3 regions of the Paracidovorax wautersii genome follow, and region 2 is predicted to be linked to each of the others. Evidence: predicted binding sites of a transcription regulator. Region 2 holds the regulator's gene; each other region holds the start of a gene.

Region 1 (5,023 bases), 1.5 Mb from region 2:
CTCAAGGAACTGCACATCCTGACCCGCGAAGGGCGGCTCAACCAAGACTCGCGCCGCAAGCTCAAGCAGGTCTACCACCTGTTCCAGTTCATCGAACCCCTGCTGTCGGACCTTGCCGGCGCCGGCAGCGATGGCGGGCGGGGTCCGACCCTGGCGGACCATGGCGCAGGCAAGTCGTACCTGGGCTTCATTCTCTACGACCTGTATTTCAAGGCGCTTGGACATGGCCACATCTACGGCATAGAAACGCGGGCCGAACTGGTGGACAAGTCGCGCGCACTGGCCGAGCGGCTGGGCTTTGGGCGGATGTCGTTTTTGAACCTGTCGGTGGCAGAGTCCACCGGTGCGTCCGAGCTCCCGGCACAGATCGATGTGGTCACGGCGCTGCACGCCTGCGATACCGCCACCGATGATGCGATCGCCTTCGGGCTGCAGAAGCGGGCGAAGGCCATGGTGTTGGTACCTTGCTGTCAGGCCGAGGTGGCCGCCTGCCTGCGACAGGGAAAGGCGTTGCAACTGGCGCGCACGCCGCTGGCGGAGCTGTGGCGGCACCCGCTGCACACGCGCGAGCTGGGCAGCCAGATCACCAATGTGCTGCGCTGCCTGCATCTGGAGGCCTCTGGCTACCAGGTCACGGTGACCGAACTGGTGGGCTGGGAGCACAGCATGAAGAACGAGCTGATCATCGCCCGCTACACCGGCCAGAAAAAGCGCAGTGCGGCGCAGCGGCTGGAGGCGATCTTGGCGGAGTTCGGCTTGGTGGATTCACTCGCCGGGCGCTTCGGACTGGTTTTGGAGGCAACGCCGGCCACCCACGTCGAGCCTCCTCCGGTCTGAGTGTGGGAGCGCCTGCGCTTTCCCCTAAGGGCTTCTTCAGGTGCCGCTGCGGCTCAGCAGCGCGAGCAAGACGCACACTGCCAGTGCCAGAACCGCCGATATCGCCTGCCAGAACGCCACCGGGTTGCGCTCCGCCAGCGGAGGCGCCACCCGCCGGTGCTGGAAGGTCGGTCCGGGGGACTGCAGGTCGTGGGCCAGCTCGGACACGGCCTGCTGCCTGCGCGCCGGATCGGGGTGGAGTGCTTTCTGCAGCACGCCGTCCAGCCATCCAGGCAGATCCGGTCGATGGTGCCGCAAGGGCACATAACGCAGGCGCCGCAGGTCCGCGGCGCCGCGCAGCTGCGTGGGTTGCAAGCCATAGGGCAGTTGGCCGGTGAGCATTTGATAGCACAGCACCGCGAGCGAGAAGAGGTCCGATCGCTCGTCGCCGCCCCGGTCGAGAAAGTACTCTGGCGCGGTGTATTGCAGCGTTCCCATCAGCGCACGGGCGCGCACCTCTTCACCGGATTCGACCAATCCCGCGACGTGGGTGGACGCCAGATCGATAAGGCGCGCCGTACCGGACGGGTCGATCATGACGTTGGCGGGCCGTAAGTCCTGGTGCAGCATTTCGCGGCGGTGCAGTGCATGCAGTCCTGCCGCGATTTGCAGTGCCAGGGACCGTACGCTGACCAGGTCCGGCCGAGGGTGGTCCACCATCCATTGCGCCAGCGTCTGGCCTTCGATGTATTCCATGGCCACGAACAAATGGGTGCGCGGTCGGTCCGCCACATGGGCCCGAACGACGTGCGGGCTGTCCACGCGACGGGCCACCCATTCGTCAAGCAGAAAGCGGTCGAGGTAGCCGGCGTCATCCCGCCGGTCCACGGCAGGCGTCTTCAACGCGACCTGGATCCCCGTCGCCTCATCGATCGCCAGGTAAACATGGCTGCGCGGGCTCACATGCAACTCGCGCACGATGGCATAGCCCTCGAAAACCGAGCGTGGCGCCAGCGGGCCGGGCAGCCGCATGCCGTCGCGCTGAAGCGAAGCCTGCAAGCCGGCTTCCTGGGGCAGGGTGTCGATGCGCAGCAGTTGCACCGTGATGTCATCCGTGCTGCCGCGGGTTCGGGCGAGGCGCGCGAGCGCCGCGGCCGCCGCATCCAAATCGTCGGCGTGCGCAGCCAGCGCCGCACTGACGGCCTCGGCATCCAGAAAGGCATGGGCGCCATCGGTCGCCAGCAGATAGACCTCGCCGGCCTCTGCTTCCCAGGCCGCGTAGTCGATCTCCAAATGTGCCGCCACACCCAGGGCGCGGGCGAGGTAGGACTCGCTGGAGGACACCTGCACCCGGTGGTCCTCGGTCAGCTGTTCCAGCGCACGCGTGTGCACCCGGAAGACGCGCCCATCGCCCACATGCAGCAGATGCAGCTGCCGCCCCTTGAGCAGCAGGGCGCTGAATGTGCAGACGTAGCCGCAGTCCTTGTTGAACCGTGCGTCGCCGCGCTGGTTCTGCGCATGCAGCCAGGAGTTGGTGGCCTGCAGCACGCGCTGCGCGGCCCGCCGCACGGACCACGCCTCGGAGGTGGCGAAATAGTCGTCGAGAAAGCTGCGCACCGCGGCCGCGCTGGCCACCTGGCTCACCGGGCTGGAGCCGATGCCGTCGGCCATCGCCACCGCCAGCCCTTTGCTGGTGCGCAGATAGCCATCGGGTACGCGCGCGCCATGGAAGTCCTGGTTGGTGCCGCCTTCCTTGCCGAGGGAGCATTGCCCCAGAGAAACCTGCGGAAGGGGGGCATTCATAGGAGCGGCAGGCAGCGGCGCGGGCCGGCGGGGCTGCTGATCAGCGGACGGGCCGCTTCGGCGCCGTCTTGTAGTGCGTGGAGTACAGCGTCGCGCCCACGAAGGTCAGGCCACCGACCAGGTTGCCCAGCACCGTGGGGATTTCGTTCCAGATGATGTAGTCCATCAGGGTGAATTGCCCGCCCAGCATCAGGCCGGTGGGGAACAGGAACATGTTCACGATCGAATGCTCGAAACCCATGTAGAAGAACACGGTGATGGGCATCCACATGCCGATGGTCTTGCCCGACACGCTGGTGGACATCATGGCGGCCACCACGCCCGTGGACACCATCCAGTTACACATCACGGCGCGCACGAAGAGCGTGAGCATGCCGGAGGCGCCGTGGGCCGAGTAGCCCAGCGTACGGCCTTCACCGATGTGACCCAGTTTCTGCCCGATGGCGTTGGGGGCCTCGCTGAAGCCGAAGGTGAAGATGATGGCCATGAACACGGCCACGGTCAGCGCACCGGCGAAGTTGCCGCAGAACACCAGGCCCCAATTGCGCAGCACGCCCTTCCAGGTGGCGCCCGGCCGCTTGTCGATCACCGCCAGCGGCGCCAGCGTGAACACCCCGGTCAGCAGGTCGAAGCCCAGCAGGTACAGCATGACGAAACCAACCGGGAACAGCAGGGCACCCAGCAGCGGGTTGCCCGTGTTGACGGTGACGCTCACGGCGAACGCCGCGGCCAGGGAAAGGATGGCCCCCGCCATGTAGGAGCGGATCAGCGTGTCGCGGGTGGACATGAGCAGCTTGGATTCGCCGGCATCGACCATCTTGGTGACGAATTCGGCGGGTGCGAGATAGGCCATGGGGCACTCCTTGGGAGCCTGCCTTGGCAGCTCCCGAAAATGAGAACGACGAAAACAAAAAAGCGTCCACCGGCGCAACCCGCAGGGGTTGCAGCGCAGTTGGACGCCTTTATCCAGGAGAGGGGAGACCAGAATTCGGTCAGGGCCCTGGCGGACCCGTGCTCCTGCCGCCTTTAGCCGGAGCTGCAATCACCTTGCAGATTCCATGCCACGCGCTCCGCGGTGGTGCATGAGCTCGGGCAGCCGACAAGGCACGGAAACGGGGCGGCGGGCCCGCAGGTGGTGCGTGGCTGCACTGCGTTGGATCAGGAGGCGGAGCGCGGAGGCTGCGCGGCGGCCAAATGCGCAAAGGCGAGATCGGGCAGCGCGAGCGTGGCTTCCGCCACCTCCAGCAGCCGCCGGTTCTGGTCCATGGACGTCTTCTGCAGCGCCCGGAACGCGGCTTCTTCGGTCATGCCCAGCCGGGACATTAAGGCGCCTTTGGCCCGTTCGATCACCCGGCGTTCGTTGAGCGTGCGGCGCACGGATTCCAGCTCGGCTTCGGTGCGTGCCAACTGGGCAGCCTGCGACTGCAGCAGCTCCAGCAGCGAAGTCGCGCCGGCCGTGTCGGAACCCGCTGCGGCAGTGCCGGCCGCGACGGCGAGCGTGGGTGCGCCATGGGAGGCCTGGGCGCTGCCGAAGAATCGCTCCACCGCATGCATGTGCGGCGGCGGGTTGTCGTGCAGTCCGCGCAGTAACCCCTCCGAGTCCTGCAGGGCTTGCTGCGCCTGCTGGATATGGGCCGCGCACTCCGCGCGGAGCCGGGCGACCAGTTCGGCCTCGTATTCGCCCAGCGCGGCGATGCGCTCGCTGGTCACGGTGAACCAGTCATCGCTGAGCGCGCTGTCGATGGGCGCGCCTGCCCGGGCCGTGAACAGCACACGGCGCAGGCGCTCCAGCCGCGCGGTGCCGGGGGCCAACTGCAGGCGGTCCCACTGCTCGCGCAGCGCGGTGTCGGAAAAGTCGGCGAACACCTTCAGGCCCCGTTCCTGCGCCTCGATGAGGTGCACGACGCGTTCCTGCTGCACGGCATCGCTGGCGCCCGAGGCGAACAGCTGCGCCCCCACGGCGCGTTCCTGACCAGCGGCTTCCTTGCTCTGCACCAGGTGCAGCAGCGATACCAGCATCCGGGACGCGCTGGGCAGCAGGGCGGCATCGGCCACATGCGAGATCAGCTCCACCATGCCGGCGATCAGCCGGCTGAGAGCCGTGACCGCATCGTGGGCGCTGCTCTGGCGGCGCTCGAAGCGCTCGCGCAAACCGTCGAGCGCGTCCAGTCCGATCCAGGTCAGTGCCATCAGCGACAGCATGTTGGCCGTGCTGCCCTGAGGTGCCTGGGCCTGCGCGGTGAAGGCCGCTTGCAGGCGTTGCCCTGCCGCGCGGGACTGTGCCACTGCGCCTTCGCGCACCTGCGCAAAGCGCTGCCCTTCGGAGGCCAGGTAGATGCTGGTGGCGCCTCGCTCATGCTGCAGCGCATGGATGCACTGGCGGATGGCGTCCACGCATTCGATG
Region 2 (5,023 bases):
CGCCTTCTTCCGCCAAAAGCGCGACACGCTGCCCGGAGCGCCCGACGAATACGTCGAGGGCGAGGGCGAGGTGATCGAGTACGACGGCAAGGCCGACATCGTGAAGTTCATCCGCCGCGCCGAGCTGCGCCGCTACCGCGAGGCCACCCTGACCGACGAGCTGCAGGGGGCCACCATCGTCTACAACAACGTCACCGATGTGTTCACCGTGGATGGCCAGCGCACGGCGCCCGCCGGCACGGCATCGGGTACGCCGGGCGGCCGCGTGCGTGCCGTGCTGGCGCCCAAGGAGCCCGCGTCGGGTGCCGCGCCGGCCAACGCGCCCGCCACCCCGGCACCGGCCCTGCGGTCCAGCCCCCAACTGAACGACGGCGCGAAGTGAGCGATTCGAATTCCACACCCTCCGCCTCCAGGGCGACGGGCGAAAGCCGCCTGGAGGTGATGCACCTCGAGAAGTCCTACGGCAGCCGCAAGGTCGTCAAGGACGTGTCCATGCTGGTTCAGAAGGGCGAGGTCGTGGGCCTGCTCGGCCCGAACGGCGCCGGCAAGACCACGTCGTTCTACATGATCGTGGGACTGGTGCGCTGCGATGGCGGCGACATCCGCATCGACGGCCAGTCGGTGGCCGACATGCCCATCCACCGCCGTTCGCGCCTGGGCCTGTCGTACCTGCCGCAGGAGGCCTCCATCTTCCGCAAGCTCAATGTGGAAGAGAACGTGCGCGCCGTGCTGGAGCTGCAGAAGGACGAGCACGGCAAGCCGCTCACGCGCGCCGTGATCGAGGAGCGCCTGACGGCCCTGCTGCAGGAGCTGCGCGTGGAGCATCTGCGCCAGTCGCCCGCGCTGGCCCTGTCGGGCGGTGAACGGCGGCGCGTGGAAATCGCCCGTGCGCTGGCCACGCAGCCGCGCTTCATCCTGCTCGACGAGCCCTTCGCCGGCATCGATCCGATCGCCGTGATCGAGATCCAGCGCATCATCGGCTTCCTGAAGGAGCGCGGCATCGGCGTGCTCATCACCGACCACAACGTGCGCGAGACGCTGGGCATCTGCGACCACGCCTTCATCATCAGCGATGGCCGCGTGCTGGCCCAGGGCACGCCTGCCGAGATCGTCGACAACCCCGAGGTACGCCGCGTCTACCTGGGCGAACACTTCCGGATGTGAGCATGGGCTGCCTGCCATCCGTCCCTTCGTGCCGGACGCGGCGCCCCATGGGCCCGGCCGCGGCGTGCGCCGGTTGATGCGATGAAGCAGGGCCTTTCCCTCCGCGTCTCGCAACACCTGGCGCTCACGCCGCAACTGCAGCAATCCATCCGCCTGCTGCAGCTGTCGACGCTGGAGCTGTCGCAGGAGGTCGAGCAGATGCTCGACGACAACCCGTTCCTGGAGCGCACGGCCGAAGAGGCGCCGCGCGAGGACTTCGGCCTGGCGCAGGCCGATGCACCCGTACAGGAAGACGACCGACACGCTGAAGATGCTCTGTATTCAGGAACATCCAGCGCAAGCACCACGGCTGCAGAAGCCTCATCCGATACCGATACCCCGGCCACCGCCGACGCTGCGACCGACACGCCCGACTGGGAAGGCGATGGCACGGTGGACATGGCGCCCGACGACAGCGAGTGGGGCGGCGACGCCCCCGCGCGCAACCGCAACGGCGGCGACGAGGGCGATGAGGCCGATGCCACCGAGCTGGCGCGCAGCCACCTGTCGCTCACCGAATTCCTGCACCGTCAGGCCCTGTCCCTGCGGCTGTCCGAGGTGGACACGGCGGCGCTGCGCTTTTTGATCGAATCGCTCAACGACGACGGCTACCTGGACGAGCCGCTGGAGTCCCTGGCCGTGAGCCTGGCCGGCGAGGAAGATCCCGAGCAGGTCGAGGAGCTGGTGCACCGCTTCACCGTGGCCCTGCGCCTGCTGCAGAGCCTGGAGCCGACGGGCGTGGGCGCCCGCGGCCTGGCCGAGTGCCTGACGTTGCAGCTCAAGGCGCTGCAGCACGACGAGGAAGGCGACCCCGAGGTGCTGCAGGCGGCCCTGGCCATCTGCCGCCAGCCGCTGGACATGCTCGCCCGCCGCGACGTGCGGCGGCTGACGCAGGCCTGCGGCGCCGGCGAGGAGCGCACACGCAGCGCCATGGCCCTCATCGCGCGGCTGGAGCCGCGGCCCGGCCGGCGCTTCACGGACGTGGAGCGCAACATCATCGTGCCCGACGTGATCGTCAAGAAGACGGGGCGCGGCGCGCAGCAGAACTTCAGCGTGCAGCTCAACCCGGATGTGATGCCGCGCCTGCGCGTGCACGACATCTACGCCGGCGCGCTGCGCGGCAACCGCGGTGGCGAGGGCCACCAGGCGCTGCAGCAGCGGCTGCAGGAGGCGCGCTGGTTCATCAAGAACATCCAGCAGCGCTTCGACACCATCCTGCGTGTGTCGCGCGCCATCGTGGACCGGCAGAAGAATTTCTTCGTCCATGGCGAACTGGCCATGCGCCCGCTGGTGCTGCGCGACATCGCCGACGAACTGGGCCTGCACGAATCCACCATCAGCCGCGTGACCACGGCCAAGTACATGGCCACGCCGCAGGGCACCTATGAGCTGAAGTACTTCTTCGGCTCGGGGCTGGGCACGGAGACGGGCGGCAATGCCTCCAGCACGGCGGTGCGGGCGCTCATCAAGCAGTTCGTCTCGGCCGAGAACCCGAACAAACCGCTGTCGGACAGCCAGATCGCGGAGATGCTGAAAGAGCAGGGCATCGAGTGCGCCCGCCGCACCGTGGCCAAGTACCGCGAGGCGCTCAAGATCGCGCCGGCCAACCTGCGCAAGGCGCTCTGAGCCTGCGCGCCGTCGGCGCGCGTGGCACTTCCCAGGTCAGCCCAGTACCTGCGGGTTCAGACGCCACAGCGTGAAGTTCAGGGCGGCGGCAAAGCTGATCCAGGCCAGATAGGGCACCAGCAGTGCGCCGGCCAGCGGCCGCAGGCGCCAGAAGGCCGCCAGCGTGGCGGCCACCCCCAGCCACAGCGCGGCAATGTCGGCCAGCGCCCAGGCGCCCAGCTGCCATTGGAAGAACAGCCAGCTCCACAGCGCATTGAGTACCAACTGCCCGCAGAAGAGCGCCAGCGCCTGCCGCCGTGCGGCGCCTTGCGGCGTGCGCCAGACCAGCCAGGCGGCGATGCCCATCAGGGCGAACAGCACCGTCCACACCGGGCCGAAGACGGAGGGCGGGGGCGCCCATTCCGGCTGCACGAGCTGGCCATAGAACTGCGGTGCCTGCACCGAGGCCACGCTGCCGATGGCTGCGGTGGCGAAGGCCAGCGCCAGCCAGCCGGCCAGTGCCAGCCATTGCCGCCCGCGGGGCTGCGCAGGCGGCAAAGCGGAGCCGGGAGACGCCGGACGGGCGCAGGAGGGGGAGGCGGTGTGCGAGGTCATGCGCAGATCTTCTCTCGCCCGGCGCGGGCCGGGGCGCCGGCCAGGGGGCCGCGCGTGTCGGACGGCGCCGCGATCTGCACGGCAGCGCTTCGGCGCGGCGGGCGTTGGCGCCTTCCGAATGCGCTGGAATGGCCGACGTAGCACTGGCCCCACGCCCGTCCGAAGATCGGGTTCGGATCGTGCGGCGCTGGCCGGCTGCCTGCCCTGCTTGGCGGCAGCCACAGTGTGCGCTCAGGCCGGGCCGTGCACGGAGGCGACCAGATCGACTTCCACCGTCGCGTTCTTGGGCAACTGCTGCACGCCCACCGAGGTGCGGGTGTGCGCGCCGGCCTCGCCCAGGATGGAAAACAGCAGGTCCGATGCGCCGTCGGCCACCTCGCTTTGCTGCGTAAAGTCGGCCGTGCACTGCACATACACGGTGATGCGCAGCAACGTGCGTACCTGCTCCAGGCTGCCCAGGCTCCGCTGCAGCAGCGCCAGCGCGCGCATCACGCAGACCCGCGCGGCGTGCTGGGCCTGCGGCAGGGAGACAGTGTCGCCCGCGCGCCCCTGCACCACCACCACATCGCCCACGCGGGGGATCTGCCCGCTCAGGTACACGGTGTTCCCGTCGCGCACCAGCGGCACGTAGTGGCCGCCGATCTTGATCTCGCCATCGAAGGAATAGCCGAGTTCAGCGGCGGCCTGGGTGAAGCGTTGGTCTTTGTCCATGGAATTGAGCGTACGGGAGCGTGGGGGAAGTGCGGCCGTGTGGGGGCGCTGTACACGGCGTGGCATCGGCGGGAGTGATTTTTTGAAAAGTGCTATATTAATAATAGCAATATGCGCTTGCTGTGTAAGGGCTAAGGCCTGTTTTCATTCTAATCCACCGGCGTGGGCAGCACCGGCGCCGCGGCGCGGACAAGAGCACCACCGCGGCTCGCAGGCCGGCCTGTGTGCACCAGCCCCGGATCGCACCGGCCGCTCCGGTGGCGCTGGGCTTGCAGCCGCGGCACCCGCCGCCTGCCGCCGCCCGGTCGTGGCGATGCCGCGGTTTCAGCGCAGGGCGCGCAGTTCGCTGCCGGTGGCGCCCTGTGCCGGCCGCACCGCTGCCGCCCCGTGGGCCTCCAGCTTGAAGCCGGCGACGACTTCCGCCAGGTGCGCGGCCTGCTGCTGCAGCGACTGGGCGGCGGCGGTGGCCTGCTCCACCAGCGCGGCGTTCTGCTGTGTGGCCTGGTCCATCTGCGTCACCGCGCCGCCGATCTCGGCGATGCCGGTGCTCTGCTCCTGGCTGGCGTTGCTGATCTCGGCCACGATGGTGGTCACCTGCCGCACGCTGTCCACCACCTTCTCCATGGTGGCTCCCGCGTCCTGCACCAGGCGGCTGCCGGCGTTCACCTGCTGCACCGATGCGTCGATCAGCGCCTTGATCTCCTTGGCGGCGGTGGCGCTGCGCTGGGCCAGCGTGCGCACTTCGCTCGCCACCACGGCGAAGCCCCGGCCCTGCTCGCCTGCGCGGGCTGCTTCCACCGCCGCGTTCAACGCCAGGATGTTGGTCTGGAAGGCGATGCCGTCGATGACGCCGATGATGTCCGCGATCTTGCGCGACGAGGTCTCGATG
Region 3 (5,023 bases), 2.6 Mb from region 2:
CGCCACCTGGCCGTTGCCAGAGACACCGGCGATCGCCACGATCTCGCCAGCGTGCAAGGCCAGGTCCACGCCGTGCAAGGCGTCGCGGGCGTTGCCGCCGCCAGCGCCGCGCGCGGTTGCGGGCGGCTGGGTGCTCACGCGCTCCAGCACGCAGACGGGCGCACCAACGGCGCCTGCAGGGCGGCGCTGCGCGGCCTCGACGGCATGGCCCACCATCCACTGCGCCAGCTGCGCCTGGGTGGTGCCCGCGGCCGGCGCCTCGGCCACGAGCCGGCCCTGGCGCAGCACGGCCACGCGATGCGACACGCGCAGCACCTCGCCCAGCTTGTGGCTGATGAAGATGATCGACAGGCCCTCGGCCACCATGTGCGAGAGCGTGGCGAAGAGGGCTTCGCTCTCCTGCGGCGTAAGCACGGCCGTGGGTTCGTCCAGGATGAGGATGCGGGCGCCGCGGTACAGCGCCTTGAGGATCTCCACGCGCTGGCGCTCGCCCACGGAAAGATCGCCGACGCGCGCCTCCGGCGCCACCGGCAGGCCAAAGCGCTGAGACACGGCCAGCAGCCGGTCGCGTGCCGCGCCGCGGCGCGAGAACGGCTGCCACAGCGGTTCGCTGCCCAGCAGCACGTTGTCGAGCACGCTCAGGTTGTCCGCCAGCGTGAAGTGCTGGTGCACCATGCCGATGCCCGCCGCCAGCGCCGCGCGGGGCTGGCCCGGCGGCAGCGGCTGGCCGAACGCCTCGATGTGGCCCGCGTCCGCCACGTAGTGGCCGAAGAGGATGGACATCAGCGTGGACTTGCCCGCGCCGTTCTCGCCCAGCAAGGCCAGCACCTCGCCGCGTGCCAGCGTGAGCGATATGCCGTCGTTGGCCACCAGCGCGCCGAAGCGTTTGGTGATGCCTTCCAGGCGGAGGACGGGCTCGTTCATGCGGTGGCGGCGGAGTTCAGGGAGCGGCAGAACTGCGCGATGGCCTGCGCGCAGCGCTCGGGTGCGGCCTGCAGCAGGCCGTGGGGGCCGGGCAGGTCGAGGGTCTGCAGTCCCGGCTGGGCCCGCGCCATGGCCTGCGCGGCCGAGCGGGGAACCAGCCGGTCGTCCCGCGCCGTCAAGGCCAGCATGGGCAGTTGGACGGCGCTCAACTGGTCCATCACGTCGACCCGCGCGACGGCCCGCATCCGCTGCGCCAGCACCTGCGGTGCGACCTGGCGCAAGGCCTGGTCCAGCCGTTGCCGCAGCGGCCGGGTGGCATAGGCGCCGAGCAGGGCCGTGCCGAGGAGGCCGGCGGCCCAGGAGCGCGTGGCGAGCCAGGCCATGGCAGGGGCCGCAGGCGCGTGCAATGCCGTCAGCAGGGCGCTGGGACTGCGCGCGAACGTGCAGCACAGGATCAAGCCTTGCAGCTGCGGCGGGGGATCGACCGCTATGGCAATCGTCAGGGGGCCGGAGAACGATTCGCCGAGCAGGACGAACGGCTCCTGGGGCAGGCGAGGGCGGAGCCAGCGTTCGAGCTGCGCGTAATCGAGAGGCTCGTCCACTGGATAGCGCATGCGGTGCACGGTAACGGCCTGGCCCAGCGCATGCTCCAGGGGAGCGAACAACTCGCCCGTTCCATCCATCCCCGGAAGCAGCACCAGATGCAAGGCCGTCACATCACTTGGCCGTGGACTTGGGCTGGCTGTCGTCCACCTTCACGGTGAACTGGCCGGACAGGATTGCGGCCTCCTTGGCCTTGACCTTGGCGACGATGCCGGCCGGCACCTTCTTCTCGAACGTGCCCAGGGCGCTGAGGGACGAGCCCTTGTGTTTCATCATCGAGTACGGGCCGTAGTCCTCGGCCGCGAACTTGCCCGCCTTCACGAGCCCGATGGCGCGGTCCACGCTGGGTTCCATATGCCACAGGGCCGAGGCGATCACGGTGTCGGGGTACTGGGGCTGGGTGTCGATCACGTTGCCGATGGCCAGCTTGCCCTTTTCCTTGGCCGCGTCGCTCACGCCGAAGCGCTCGGCATACAGCACGTCCGCGCCCTTGTCGATCATGGCGAAGGTGGCTTCCTTGGCCTTGGGCGGGTCGAACCAGCTGTTGATGAAGGTGATGGTGAACTCCACCTTAGGGTTCACTTCCTTGGCGCCCGCCATGAAGGCGTGCATCAGGCGGTTCACTTCGGGGATGGGAAAGCCGCCGACCATGCCGATCTTGTTCGTCTTGGTCATGCCGCCGGCGATCATGCCGGTCAGGTAGGCGGGCTCCTGGATGTAGTTGTCGAAGACGCTGAAGTTGGGGGCCTGTGGCTTGCCCGAGGAACCCATGACGAAGGCGGTCTTGGGGAAGTCCTTGGCCACCTTGCGGGCGGCCGACTCCACGCCGAACACCTCGCCGAAGATGAGCTGGTTACCGCCGTTGGCGTACTCGCGCATCACGCGCTCGTAGTCGGCGTTGGCCACGTTCTCGCTGCTCTTGTACTCGATGTCACCCCGCGCTTCCGCAGCCTTGAGCGCCTTGTGGATGCGGCTCACCCACTGCTGCTCGTAGGGCACCGTGTAGATGCCGGCCACCTTCAGCTTGGCCTGCGCCCGGGCGAGCGTGGGCGCCAGGCCCAGCGTGGCGGAGATGGCGAGCGAGGTGCAGAGCAGGCGGCCGGTGAAGATGCGGCGAGAGGTCATGGACGGTCCTTGGCGGCAGGGTGGAGAAATCAGGTCCAGGCCTTGCATGCAAGATGCGCGCCAGTGGCCTGCTCGGAGAAGGGTGGGCGCGAGCCCTGCGAAACCACCCGGGCGGGGCAGCGCATCGACGGCAGCGCGGAGGGTGCGTGACGATGTGCCATGCGCGCCAGGCCGTGTCCGTGGTGCCGCCTTTTTCTTTCCTCTTACTTGGTGCCGAAGATGCGGTCGCCCGCGTCGCCCAGGCCCGGCAGGATGTAGCCGTGGTCGTTCAGCTCGCGGTCGATGGCCGCGGTGTAGATCGGCACGTCGGGGTGGGCCTTCTGCAGCGTGGCCACGCCTTCGGGGGCCGCCAGCAGGCACACGAACTTGATCGAGCGCGGCTTGAGCTGCTTGAGCCGTGCCACGGCGGCGGCGGCGGAGTTGCCGGTGGCCAGCATCGGATCGACCACGATGATGTCGCGCTCTTCCATCTCGGACGGCATCTTGAAGTAGTACTCGACGGGCTGCAGCGTCTCGGGGTCGCGGTACAGGCCGATATGGCCGATGCGGGCGCCCGGGATCACGTTCAGCATGCCGTCCAGGAAGCCGTTGCCGGCGCGCAGGATGGACACCAGCACCTGCTTCTTGCCGTCGATGACCTTGCCGGTCATGGTTTCCAGCGGGGTTTCGACCTCGATGTCCTGCAGCGGCATGTCGCGCGTGATCTCATAGGCCATCAGGGTGCTCAGCTCGCCCAGCAGGCGGCGGAAGCTGTTGGTGCTGGCGTCCTTGCGGCGCATCAGGGTCAGCTTGTGCTGCACCAGGGGATGGTCGATGACGTGGACGTTGCTCATGGGCGAAGGCCTCTTCTTGGGAAATGAATGGGAAAGGGGAAATCCGGACCCCCGATTTTGCCCGCAGCGCGGGGCGCGGTGCCCCGCTATTCGCCCAGGAAGCGGGCGTAGCGCGCCAGATCGACGTTGCCGCCGCTGATGACGATGCCCACGCGCTTGCCGTGCAGCTCCGCGCCGCCGTGCTGCGCACCGGCAAAGGCCAGAGCTCCGGTCGGCTCCACCACGATCTTCATGCGCTCGGCAAAGAAGCGCAGCGCGTCCACCAGCTGTTCGTCGGTCACGGTGAGGATGTCGGCCACGTCGCGCTGGATGATGGGAAAGGTGAGCTCCCCCAGCGAGGGCGTCTGCGCGCCATCGGCGATGGTGCGCGGCGTCTCGATGCGCACGATGTGCCCGGCCCGCAGGGACTGCTGCGCGTCGTTGCCGGCCTGCGGCTCCACGCCGATCACCTGGCAGCCGGGCGCCAGCGCCTTGGCGGCCAGCAGGCAGCCCGACAGCAGGCCGCCGCCGCCCAGGCAGACGAAGAGGTAGTCGAGGTCAGGCACCTCCTCAAACAGTTCCTTCGCCACCGTGCCCTGGCCGGCGATGACGTGCGGGTGGTCGAACGGCGGCACCAGCGTCATGCCGCGCTCGGTCGCCAGGCGGCGGCTGATGGCCTCGCGGTCTTCGGTGAAGCGGTTGTAGGTCACCACCTGGGCGCCGTACTCGCGCGTGGCGGCCATCTTGGCGGCCGGCGCGTCCTCGGGCATGACGATCACGGCCGGCATGTCCAGCAGCCGGGCCGACAGGGCGATGGCCTGGGCGTGGTTGCCGGAGGAGAAGGCGAGCACGCCGCGCTCGCGCTGCGCATCCGAGAACTGCGACAGCGCGTTGTAGGCGCCGCGGAACTTGAAGGCGCCCATGCGCTGCAGGTTCTCGCACTTGAAGAACAGCTGCGCGCCCACCCGGGCATCCGCCGTGCTGGAACGCAGCACCGGCGTGCGGTGCGCCACGCCGTCGAGACGCCGGGCCGCTGCGGCGACGTCGTCGTAGGTGGGAAGGGCCGGGGTGTGCGTGTCCATGGCGTCATCCTCGCGTAGGTGGTCCAAGGACCGGGGTGCCGCATCATAGACCGCCCGCTGCGGTCTGAGGGCGAAAAGTGCCTCCAGCGCGCTTGTAGCAAGCGCAGGCAGCTATCGAAATTGATAGCCGGAGCGCACGGCCCCCTCAAGGCCAGCAAGGCCCGCGAGGGGCGCGGGCGGTGGCCGGCCGCAACCTGCGGGGCTCAGCCCTGCTCGCTGAAGCGCTGCACGGGCGCCAGGTCGGGGAAGCCGCCCGCACGGCGCTCGCGCATCGCGCCCACGGCCTCGCCCACGTGGCGATTGCTCCAGATGGCGCCCTGCAGCCAGCCCATCTGGCGCAGGCTGTCGTCCACGGAATGGTCGCGTGCGTAATGCACGGCCTGCTTGGTGCCCCAGATGGCTACCGGCGGCTTGGCGGCGATCTCGCGCGCGCAGGCCAGAGCGGCGTCCACCATCGCCGCCTGCGTGTCGAAGACC

The links. Region 2 encodes sigma-54, which starts transcription at its own class of promoters, with help from an activator protein. Its sites were predicted from a motif close to TGGCANGNAANCTGCTTT; they were not measured.
Region 1: QE399_RS10800 (formate/nitrite transporter family protein) is a predicted target of sigma-54. The motif match lies at 3,666-3,683, and genes of this name have one in related genera.
Region 3: QE399_RS15840 (BMP family protein) is a predicted target of sigma-54. The motif match lies at 2,698-2,715, and genes of this name have one in related genera.

What each region holds. Positions count from the first base shown of each region.
Region 1 covers NZ_JAVIZX010000001.1:2,385,998-2,391,020, forward strand. Annotated here, with positions in the region: gene QE399_RS10790 (class I SAM-dependent methyltransferase) at 1-837, shown strand, start outside; gene QE399_RS10795 (bifunctional protein-serine/threonine kinase/phosphatase) at 874-2,619, opposite strand; gene QE399_RS10800 (formate/nitrite transporter family protein) at 2,660-3,472, opposite strand; gene QE399_RS10805 (nitrate- and nitrite sensing domain-containing protein) at 3,778-5,023, opposite strand, start outside.
Region 2 covers NZ_JAVIZX010000001.1:932,758-937,780, reverse strand. Annotated here, with positions in the region: gene lptA (lipopolysaccharide transport periplasmic protein LptA) at 1-382, shown strand, start outside; gene lptB (LPS export ABC transporter ATP-binding protein) at 442-1,164, shown strand; gene QE399_RS04300 (RNA polymerase factor sigma-54) at 1,246-2,829, shown strand; gene QE399_RS04295 (TspO/MBR family protein) at 2,866-3,423, opposite strand; gene QE399_RS04290 (RidA family protein) at 3,655-4,134, opposite strand; gene QE399_RS04285 (methyl-accepting chemotaxis protein) at 4,459-5,023, opposite strand, start outside.
Region 3 covers NZ_JAVIZX010000001.1:3,511,102-3,516,124, forward strand. Annotated here, with positions in the region: gene QE399_RS15830 (ABC transporter ATP-binding protein) at 1-924, opposite strand, end outside; gene QE399_RS15835 (alpha/beta fold hydrolase) at 921-1,640, opposite strand; gene QE399_RS15840 (BMP family protein) at 1,642-2,652, opposite strand; gene upp (uracil phosphoribosyltransferase) at 2,856-3,485, opposite strand; gene QE399_RS15850 (threo-3-hydroxy-L-aspartate ammonia-lyase) at 3,572-4,546, opposite strand; gene QE399_RS15855 (enoyl-CoA hydratase-related protein) at 4,750-5,023, opposite strand, start outside.